Regions from separate parts of the Streptomyces sp. NPDC059037 genome, predicted to be linked through region 2. Evidence: riboswitches for the same ligand, from Rfam matches in the RefSeq annotation. Region 2 holds a riboswitch; each other region holds the start of a gene.

The links. Region 2 has a riboswitch for thiamine pyrophosphate ahead of ACFWY6_RS06525 (thiamine ABC transporter substrate binding subunit). Riboswitches for the same ligand answer to the same signal wherever they lie in the genome.
Region 1: linked by a shared signal. The riboswitch ahead of thiC (phosphomethylpyrimidine synthase ThiC) and the one ahead of ACFWY6_RS06525 (thiamine ABC transporter substrate binding subunit) in region 2 are both predicted to bind thiamine pyrophosphate.
Region 3: linked by a shared signal. The riboswitch ahead of thiO (glycine oxidase ThiO) and the one ahead of ACFWY6_RS06525 (thiamine ABC transporter substrate binding subunit) in region 2 are both predicted to bind thiamine pyrophosphate.

The regions. Positions count from the first base shown of each region.
Region 1 is NZ_JBHYIG010000027.1:49,368-52,637, reverse strand. It holds partial or broken gene ACFWY6_RS08885 (YibE/F family protein) at 1-1,182, opposite strand, end outside; TPP riboswitch at 1,254-1,409, shown strand; gene thiC (phosphomethylpyrimidine synthase ThiC) at 1,402-3,189, shown strand.
Region 2 is NZ_JBHYIG010000018.1:47,469-50,738, reverse strand. It holds gene ACFWY6_RS06530 (ABC transporter permease) at 1-759, opposite strand, end outside; gene ACFWY6_RS06525 (thiamine ABC transporter substrate binding subunit) at 735-1,823, opposite strand; TPP riboswitch at 1,907-2,024, opposite strand; gene rlmN (23S rRNA (adenine(2503)-C(2))-methyltransferase RlmN) at 2,064-3,170, opposite strand.
Region 3 is NZ_JBHYIG010000075.1:11,779-15,048, reverse strand. It holds gene ACFWY6_RS17845 (thiazole synthase) at 1-572, opposite strand, end outside; gene thiS (sulfur carrier protein ThiS) at 579-788, opposite strand; gene thiO (glycine oxidase ThiO) at 785-1,975, opposite strand; TPP riboswitch at 1,973-2,086, opposite strand; gene ACFWY6_RS17830 (NAD(P)/FAD-dependent oxidoreductase) at 2,272-3,270, shown strand, end outside.

The sequences.
Region 1 (3,270 bases), on a different contig from region 2:
CAGCGGCAGCGCGGCGCCGGCGTACGCGAGGACCAGGGTGTTGACCACCGAGGCGATGTGGTCGCGGCCGATGCGGATGCCCGCCCGGTAGAGGCCGCGCCAGCCCATCGTCGGGTTGGCCTGGTGCAGTTCCCAGACCGCGGACGTCTGCGTGACGGTCACGTCGTCGAGGACACCGAGTGAGCCGATGATGACGCCCGCGAGCAGCAGACCGCTCATGTCGATATCCGGGTAAAGGCCGTGGATCAAGCCCGTGTTGTCGTCCGTGTTGCCGCTCAGCGAGGCCCAGCCGATGAAGATCGAGCCGAGCAGTGCGATGAGGACGAGCGAGATCAGCGTGCCGATGACCGCGACCGATGTACGGGCCGTGAGCCCGTGGCACAGATAGAGCGCGATCAGCATGATCGCGCTGGCCCCGACCACCGCCACCACCAGCGGATTCGATCCCTGCAGGATCGCGGGCAGGATGAAGAAGGTCAGCACCAGGAAGCTCAACGCCAGTGCCACCAGGGCCATGACACCGCGCATCCGCCCCACCACGACGACGACGAGGGCGAAGATCCCGGCGAGCAGCGCCATGGGGACGGTGCGGTCCACATCGGTGACCGAGTACTGCAGCGCCTCCGGGGCCTTGGGCTCATAGGCGACCACCACCCGCTGGCCCTCACTCAACTGCCGAGGCGCGTCCGGCTGGACGATCTCGGTGAAGGTGCGGCCCTTGTCCTTTCCGCTGGTCACCTCGACCGTCGCCTTCTTGCACATGCCCTCCGCGCGCGACTGCGCGGTCTGGCCCTCGGCGGTGGAGGTGTCCCCGGTGGGCGGCGGCTGTGAGGCGTTCACGTCCTTGCAGGGCAGCTCCTGCACCTTCGTCACCGTCGCCGACTCGGTTTGCCGGTCGAAGCCGACCCCGGTGCGCTCATGGCCCGGCGCGCCACCGGGCCAGAGCACGACGAGGCCCACGACGACCGCGGTGGCGAAAGGAATCAGCACTGCGGCGATGACCTTGCGCAGATGTTTGGAGACGGGCGCCGCCGGGCCGTGGCTGTGCGAGTGCCCATGCCCGTGGCCGCCCCCGTCGCCACCTCCGTCCCCCCGCCCGTGCCCGTCCCCGGGCGGGGTCGAGAAGGGTGGCTGAGACGGCGGCTCGGACGGCGGGCGGGGCGGCGGCTCTGTGGTGGTCACTGCCCGATCATCGCAAGAACGGAGGGGGCCCTCTGTTCAGCACGCCCGATATGACGCTAGCGTGGGGGCACCTTTGCAAACGCGGGAGCTCGGAGCACCGGGCTGAGAGGGCGCTGACCTCCGTACGAAACGGCACGAATGGTGCCGCTGCCGTACGGGATCCGCTGCGTCGACCGCCGAACCTGTTACCGGGTAATGCCGGCGTAGGGAGTAGGTCTCATGACCACATCGGACGCACGCACGCCTGCCTCGACGCAGAACCAGAGCGACGAGGCCGGAAAGTCCATCGGCTGGCACAAGGCGTATGTCGAGGGCTCACGCCCCGACCTGCGCGTGCCGGTCCGCCAGGTGCACCTCACCAACGGCAAGGCCGTGACCCTGTACGACACTTCGGGGCCGTACACCGACGAGTCCATCGACACCGACGTCCGCAGGGGTCTCGCACCCCTCCGCGAGAACTGGATCATCGCCCGCGGCGACACCGAGGAGTATGTGGGCCGCCCGCCCCGTCCCGAGGACGACGGCATCAAGCACACCTCGCCCCGCGGCGGGCTGAAGAACCTCGACGCGGTCTTCCCCGGCCGTCCCCGCCAGCCGCGCCGCGGCCGTCAGGGCCAGGCGGTCACGCAGCTCGCGTACGCCCGTCGCGGCGAGATCACGCCGGAGATGGAGTTCATCGGGATCCGCGAGAACCTCGACCCCGAGGTCGTGCGCGCGGAGGTCGCCGCGGGCCGCGCGGTGATCCCGGCCAACGTCAACCACCCGGAGATCGAGCCGATGATCATCGGCAAGAAGTTCCTGGTGAAGGTGAACGCCAACATCGGCAACTCCGCGGTCACCTCCTCCATCGAGGAGGAGGTGGACAAGATGACCTGGGCCACCAAGTGGGGCGCCGACACGGTCATGGACCTGTCCACCGGCCGCAACATCCACACCACCCGCGAGTGGGTCCTGCGCAACTCCCCCGTTCCCATCGGCACCGTGCCGCTCTACCAGGCCCTGGAGAAGGTCGACGGCCAGGCCGAGGCGCTGACCTGGGAGATCTACAAGGACACGGTCATCGAGCAGGCCGAGCAGGGCGTGGACTACATGACGGTGCACGCGGGCGTGCGCCTTCCGTACGTCCCGCTCACCGCGCGCCGTAAGACCGGCATCGTCTCGCGCGGCGGCTCGATCATGGCCGCCTGGTGCCTGGCGCACCACAAGGAGAGCTTCCTCTACGAGAACTTCGAGGAGCTCTGCGAGATCCTCGCGGCGTACGACGTGACGTACTCGCTCGGCGACGGCCTGCGCCCCGGATCGATCGCGGACGCCAACGACGAGGCGCAGTTCGCCGAGTTGAAGACCCTCGGGGAACTCAACACGATCGCCAAGCGTCACAACGTACAGACGATGATCGAGGGCCCCGGTCACGTCCCGATGCACAAGATCAAGGAGAACATCGACCTCCAGCAGGAGATCTGCGAGGAGGCGCCGTTCTACACGCTCGGCCCGCTGACCACGGACATCGCGCCCGCCTACGACCACATCACCTCCGGCATCGGCGCCGCGATGATCGGCTGGTGGGGCACGGCGATGCTCTGCTACGTCACGCCCAAGGAGCACCTGGGCCTGCCGAACAGGGACGACGTGAAGACGGGCGTCATCACGTACAAGATCGCGGCGCACGCGGCGGACCTCGCCAAGGGGCACCCGGGCGCGCAGGACTGGGACGACGCGCTCTCGGACGCGCGCTTCGAGTTCCGCTGGGAGGACCAGTTCAACCTGGCCCTCGACCCGGTCACCGCACGGGAGTTCCACGACGAGACGCTGCCGGCCGAGCCCGCGAAGACGGCGCACTTCTGCTCGATGTGCGGGCCGAAGTTCTGCAGCATGAAGATCTCGCAGGACATCCGCCGACAGCACGGCGGTGACCTGGCGCAGGACGAGATCGAGGCGGGCATGGAGCAGAAGTCCAAGGAGTTCGCCGCGGCGGGCAACCGGGTCTATCTGCCGATCGCGGACTGAACCGAGCAGGTCACTGAAGTGACCCACGAGGTTCCGGACAGCGCGAATCTGTGGGTCTCCCAACAGCCGTTGGGGGACCCA
Region 2 (3,270 bases):
CGTCGACAGGTCGAGGAGCTGGGCGGTCTGCCGGTAGATCTCGACTTCGAGCGTCGAGTACGCGGGTCCGCCGAGGATCTGTACGACGCCGAAGGAGGTGAAGGTGAACAGGAAGACCATCAGCGCGGCCGCCGCGACCGCGGGGCCGAGCGCGGGCAGCGTCACCGTCCGCCAGGCCCTCCAGCGCGAGGCGCCGAGCATCCGCGCGGCCTCCTCCTGGCGCGGATCGAGCTGCGACCAGAGCCCGCCGACGGTCCGTACGACGACGGCGTAATTGAAGAAGACGTGCGCGAGCAGAATCGCCCACACCGTCGTGTCGAGCCGCAGGCCCCACATCTCGTCGAACAGCCCCCCGCGCCCGACCAGGGCGAGGAACGCGGTCCCGACGACGACCGTCGGCAGCACGAACGGCACGGTGACGGCGGCCCGGAGCACCTGCTTGCCCCTGAACTCGAAGCGCGCGAAGACATACGCGCCGGGGAGCGCGATCAGCAGCGTGAGCGCGGTCGACGCGAGCGCCTGCCAGGTGGTGAACCACAGCACGTGCCGCACGTCGGACTGCCCGATGACCTCCGCGATCCGCCCGAACTGCCACTGCCCGTCCACCTTCAGGCCGCGCGCGACGATCGCGGCGACCGGATAGGCGAAGAAGACCGCGAAGAACGCGACGGGCACGGCCATGAGACCGAGCCGCGCCGCGCTCCCGCGCGTGAACCCCTTACGAGCGGGGGCCTTTACTTCAGTACGAGCGAGGTCCACGACTTGACCCACTGATCACGGTTGTCGGCGATCTTCTTCGGGGCCATGGTCTCCGGCTCGTCGACCTTCACGCCGTGCTTGACGAACAGCTCGGGCAGCTCGACGCCCTCCCGCACCGGGTTCACGAACATGTTCAGCGGCATGTCCTGCTGGAACTCGGTACTGATCAGGAAGTCGAGCAGCGCCTTGCCGCCCTTCTCGTTCTTGGCGTTGCCGAGCAGACCCGCGTACTCGACCTGCCGGAAGCAGGTGCCGGTCGCGACGCCGGTCGGCGCCTCCTTGGGCTGCGGCTTCGCGTAGAGCACCTCGACGGGCGGCGACGAGGCGTAGGAGACGACGAGCGGCCGGTCGCCCTTGGCCTTCTTGCCGCCCGTGGAGCCGGAGAACTCCTCGCTGTAGGCCTGCTCCCAGCCGTCGACGACCTTGACGCCGTTGGCCTTGAGCTTCTTCCAGTAGCCCTGCCAGCCGTCGTCGCCGTACTGGGCGGCGGTGCCGAGCAGGAAGCCGAGCCCGGGCGACGAGGTCGACGCGTTCTCGGTCACGAGGAGGTTCTTGTAGGCAGGCTTGACCAGATCGTCGAAGGACTTCGGCGGCGCCAGCTTCTTGTCGGCGAAGTACTTCTTGTCGTAGTTGACGCAGATGTCGCCGCTGTCGACGGGCGTCACCCGGTGCTTGTCCTGATCGACGCGGAACTGCGAGGCGATCCGGTCCGAGCCCTTGGCCTCGTACGACTGGAAGAGGCCGTTGTCGAGCGCCCGCGACAGCAGCGTGTTGTCGACGCCGAAGAAGACATCGCCCTGCGGGTTGTCCTTGGAGAGGATCGCCTTGTTCACGGCGGCGCCCGCGTCTCCGTCCTTGAGGACGTTGACCTTGTAGCCGGACCGCTTCTCGAACTCCTTCAGTACGTCCTTGGAGACGCTGAAGGAGTCATGGCTGACCAGCGTGACGCTCTTGGAGTCTGCGGCGTTGTCGCCGCTGCCGTCGGAGCTGCCGCAAGCGGAGAGCGCGACGAGCCCGAGGGTCACCGCGACCGCGGTGACCGTGACCTTCTTGGTGGTGCTCACTGAATTCAATCCTCCTGGGGGTGACCAGGAAGAGACGCGGCCCTGCCCACGGACCGGAAGGGTCCGCGGGCAGGGCGCAACAGCTTGAGTGATGTCCGAACTTCCTACCCGGAATGACCCGGGCAAGGTTCAGAGGGTCTGCGGCCAACCTGTCCTTGGCTGCCGCACTCTCAGCGCTGTGGCGCTCCCCTGTCGGAATATGAAGATGTGTTCCGGCTGTGAAGTTGTGTTTCGGCCAGCCTAACGCTCCGCCGCGGCGAGCTGACCGCACGCCCCGTCGATCTCCTGGCCACGGGTGTCACGAACCGTGACAGGCACCCCATGGGCGGCGATGGCGTCCACGAAGGCCTTCTCGTCCTCCGGCCGCGATGCCGTCCACTTCGAGCCCGGCGTCGGGTTCAGCGGGATCAGGTTCACGTGCACGGGCTTGTTCTTGAGCAGCCGCCCGAGCCGGTCACCGCGCCACGCGTGGTCGTTGATGTCCCTGATCAGCGCGTACTCGATGGAAAGCCGGCGCCCGGACTTGGCCGCGTACTCCCAGCCGGCATCCAGCACCTCCCGCACGTTCCACCGCGTATTGACGGGTACGAGGGTGTCGCGCAGCTCGTCGTCGGGCGCGTGCAGGGAGATCGCGAGGCGGCACTTGAAGCCCTCGTCGGCGAACCGGTGGATGGCGGGCACGAGCCCGACGGTCGACACGGTGATGCCGCGCTGCGAGAGCCCGACACCGTCCGGCTCGGGATCGGTCAGCCTGCGGATCGCCCCGATCACCCGGTTGTAGTTGGCGAGCGGCTCGCCCATCCCCATGAAGACGATGTTGCTCAGCCGCGCGGGCCCACCGGGGATCTCCCCATCCCTCAGCGCACGCATCCCGTCCACGATCTGGTGCACGATCTCGGCGGTCGACAGATTCCGGTCGAGACCGGCCTGCCCCGTCGCACAGAACGGGCAGTTCATCCCGCATCCGGCCTGCGACGAGATGCACATCGTCACCCGGTCCGGATAGCGCATGAGCACGGACTCGACGAGCGTCCCGTCGAAGAGCCGCCACAGCGTCTTACGGGTGGTGTCGTCGTCACAGCTGATGTGCCGCACCACGGACATCAACTCGGGAAGCAGCGCCTCCTGGAGCTTGCCGCGGGACCCGGCGGGAATGTCGGTCCACTGCTCCGGATCGTGCGCGTACCGCGCGAAGTAGTGCTGCGAGAGCTGCTTGGCGCGAAACGGTTTCTCGCCGGCGGCGGCGACGGCTTCCTTGCGCTCGGCGGGCGTGAGGTCGGCGAGATGCCGCGGCGGCTTCTTGGCTCCGCGGGGCGCGACGAAGGTGAGTTCTCCGGGTACAGGCATGGTGAATCCAGTGTCTCAGACGGTTGAAGCCTGGCCAGGTCACCGCCTACGGGTGGGGGCCGTCGTTGGTCGTCATTGGTCGCTGTAGGCCCCCCTTGGA
Region 3 (3,270 bases), on a different contig from region 2:
GACGCCGTGCCCGCCCCCGCGTCCAGAATCACCGGCACGCGCGCGTGCTCGACGATCAGCTGGAAGTTGTGCGGGTTGCGGATCCCGAGCCCGGAGCCGATGGGCGACCCGAGCGGCATGATCGCCGCGCAGCCCACGTCCTCCAGCTTCCGGGCGAGGACCGGGTCGTCGTTCGTGTACGGAAGGACCGTGAAGCCGTCGTCGACCAGGGTCTCGGCGGCGTCGATGAGCTCGATCGGATCGGGGAGCAGGGTGCGCTCGTCCGCGATGACCTCCAGCTTCACCAGATCCGTGCCGAGCGCCTCCCGGGCGAGCCGGGCGGTCAGGACGGCCTCGCCCGCGGTGAAGCAGCCCGCCGTGTTCGGAAGGACCCGGATGCCGAGCCTGCCGAGCACGGAGAGCACCGAGCCCTGTACGCCGGGATCGAGGCGGCGCATCGCGACCGTGGTCAGCTCCGTCCCGGAGGCGACGAGTGACCGCTCGAGCACGTCGAGGCTGGGCGCACCGCCCGTACCCATGATCAGTCGTGAGGAGAGCGTGAGCCCGCCGATGACGAAGGGGTCGTCTGCCATGTCGGTTCAGCCTCCTTGGACGGCGGTGAGCACTTCGACGCGGTCGCCGTCGGCGAGCGCCGTGGTGGACCACCGCGCGCGCGGGACGACGGTTTCGTTGAGCGCCGCGGCGACGCCGGACGGGGCCGCGGTGAGCGTGGCGACCAGGGACTCGAGCGTGGTGCCCGCGGCCACCTCGCGGACTTCTCCGTTGACTGAGACGGCTGAGTGGGTCATGCGGGCTGCTCCATGAGGGACTGTGCCGAGGGTGTCGTCGCGAACCGGCGGGGGGTGAACGCCCGTGCGTCGTCGGGCAGTTCACCGGTGACCAGGGCGTGCGCCATGACGTCGCCGGTGACGGGCGTCAGCAGGACGCCGTTGCGGTAGTGGCCGGTGGCCAGCTGGAGGCCGGGCAGGGCGGTGGGGCCGAGCATCGGCGCGTTGTCGGGGGAGCCGGGGCGCAGTCCCGCGCGGGTCTCGGTCAGCGGCAGTTCCGTGATGCCCGGTACGAGTTCGTGGGCGTCCCGAAGCAGCTCGTACACGCCGCCCGCGGTGACCGTCGTGTCCCAGCCGAGCTCCTCGCTGGTGGCGCCGACCACCAGCTCGCCGTTCTCGCGCGGCACCAGATAGACCTGGCTGCCCCGGACCACGGCGCGCACTGTACGGCTCAGGAACGGCGCGTGGCGCTCCGGCACCGTAAGCCGCAGCACTTGCCCCTTGACCGGGCGAACGGGCGGCAGAACCCCCTCAGGGACCCCTGTGAGGCGTCCGCTGAGGCTGCCCGCGGCCAGCACGGTCCGGTCGGCCTCCAGGGCGGCGCCGTCGGCGAGGACGACACCGGTGGCCCGGTCGCGTACGACCGTCAGGCGCTCCGCCCACGCCCGGTGGAAGACCACGCCGGCCCGCTCGCACGCCACCAGGAGCGCCGCGGCGAGCCTGCGCGGGTCGACCTGGTGGTCGCCGTCCACACGGAGCCCGCCGCGCACGCCGGGCGCGAGCATCGGTTCGAGTCGGCGGCACTCGCGCCCGCTCAGCCACTCCGATGCAAGCCCCGACTGGCGCTGAAGGGCGTGCAGTTCGCGCAGATGGGCGCGGTCGTCGGAGTCCAGCGCGACGGCGAGCGTGCCGCAGGCGCGGTAGCCGAGATCGCGGCCGCTCGCCTCCGTCAGCTCCTGCGCGAACGCCGGATAGCGCTTCGCGGAGGCCAGATTCAGGCCGAGCAGCGTCTGCTCGCCGTAGTGGAGCTCGGTGACCGCGGCCAGCATGCCCGCGGCGACCTGCGCCGCGCCGCCGCCCGGCTCGGGGTCCACGACCGCCACGGACAGGCCGCGCTGCGCCGCCCGCCAGGCCGTGACCAGGCCGATGATGCCGCCCCCGACGACGAGGACGTCCGTCGTCGCATGGGGTGGTGTACGTGGATGCATGGGTGTCCAGCCCCTCCCTTCGCCGGCATGACCCGGATCAGGTTCGTACGGTCGGAGGCCGTCCCAGCCTCCCTCTCAGCCCGGTGCGTCCGGGCTCCCGCGAGTGCTCTGCACCGGCCACCCTAGCCCGTCGTGTCCGGTGGCAGTAGGGGGAGCTGTCCGGGTATGGGCGGTGACGGTGTGTCAGAGATCTCCTCGTCGCGCCCTGAAGTCGGCGTCCTGTGCCGCCCTACAGTGATCGGGTGAGCGAGCAGCAGAGGCAGGCAGAGCGCCAGGTCGTCATCGTCGGCGCGGGGATGGCCGGGGTGCAGACCGCCGTGGCCCTGCGCGATCAGGGGTTCACCGGTGCGGTCACCCTCATCGGGGCGGAACCCCATCAGCCGTACGACAGGCCGCCGCTGTCCAAGGCCGTGCTGCTCGGCAAGGCGGAGGGCTCCGCCTTCGACGTCGACTTCGAGGCGCTGGGCATCGAGCTGAGCCTGGGCCACGAGGTCACGGGCGTCCGCCCGGCGGACCACGAGCTCGACACCGCTTCGGGGCCGGTTCCCTACGACGCCCTCGTCATCGCGACCGGCGCCGAGCCGATCCTGCTGCCGGGCGCCTCCGGAGTCCCCGGCGTACATCTGCTGCGCACCCTGGACGACGCCGAACGGCTGCGCCCGGTGCTCGCCGAGCAGCACGACATCGTGGTCGTCGGGGCGGGCTGGATCGGCGCCGAGTTCGCCACCGCCGCGCGAGAGGCGGGCTGCGCGGTCACCGTGGTCGAGGCCGCCGAGCGGCCGCTCGCGGGGGCGCTGCCCGCCGAGGTCGCGGCGCCGATGACCGCCTGGTACGCGGACTCCGGGGCCGAACTGCGCACCCACGCGCGCGTGGAGCGCGTCGAGCCCGGCACCGTCTTCCTGGACGACGGCACCCGGCTGCCCGCCGGCGCGGTCGTCGTCGGCATCGGCGCCCGGCCCGCCACGCAGTGGCTCGCGGACTCCGGGATCGCCCTCGGCGCCCACCGGGAGGTCGTCGCCGACGACCACCTGAGGACCTCGGAACCGGACGTGTACGCGGTCGGGGACTGCTCCTCCTTCCCTTCGGGAAGGTATGGCGAGCGTCTCCTCGTCCACCACTGGGACAACGCCCTCCAGGGCCCGCGCACGGTCGCGGCCAACATCATCGGCGAGGCCCCCGCGGCGTACGACCCGGTCCCGTACTTCTGGTCCGAGCAGTTCGGCCGCTTCGTCCAGTACGCGGGACACCACAGCTCCGCCGACGCACTGGTGTGGCGCGGTGACCCGGCGGGTGCG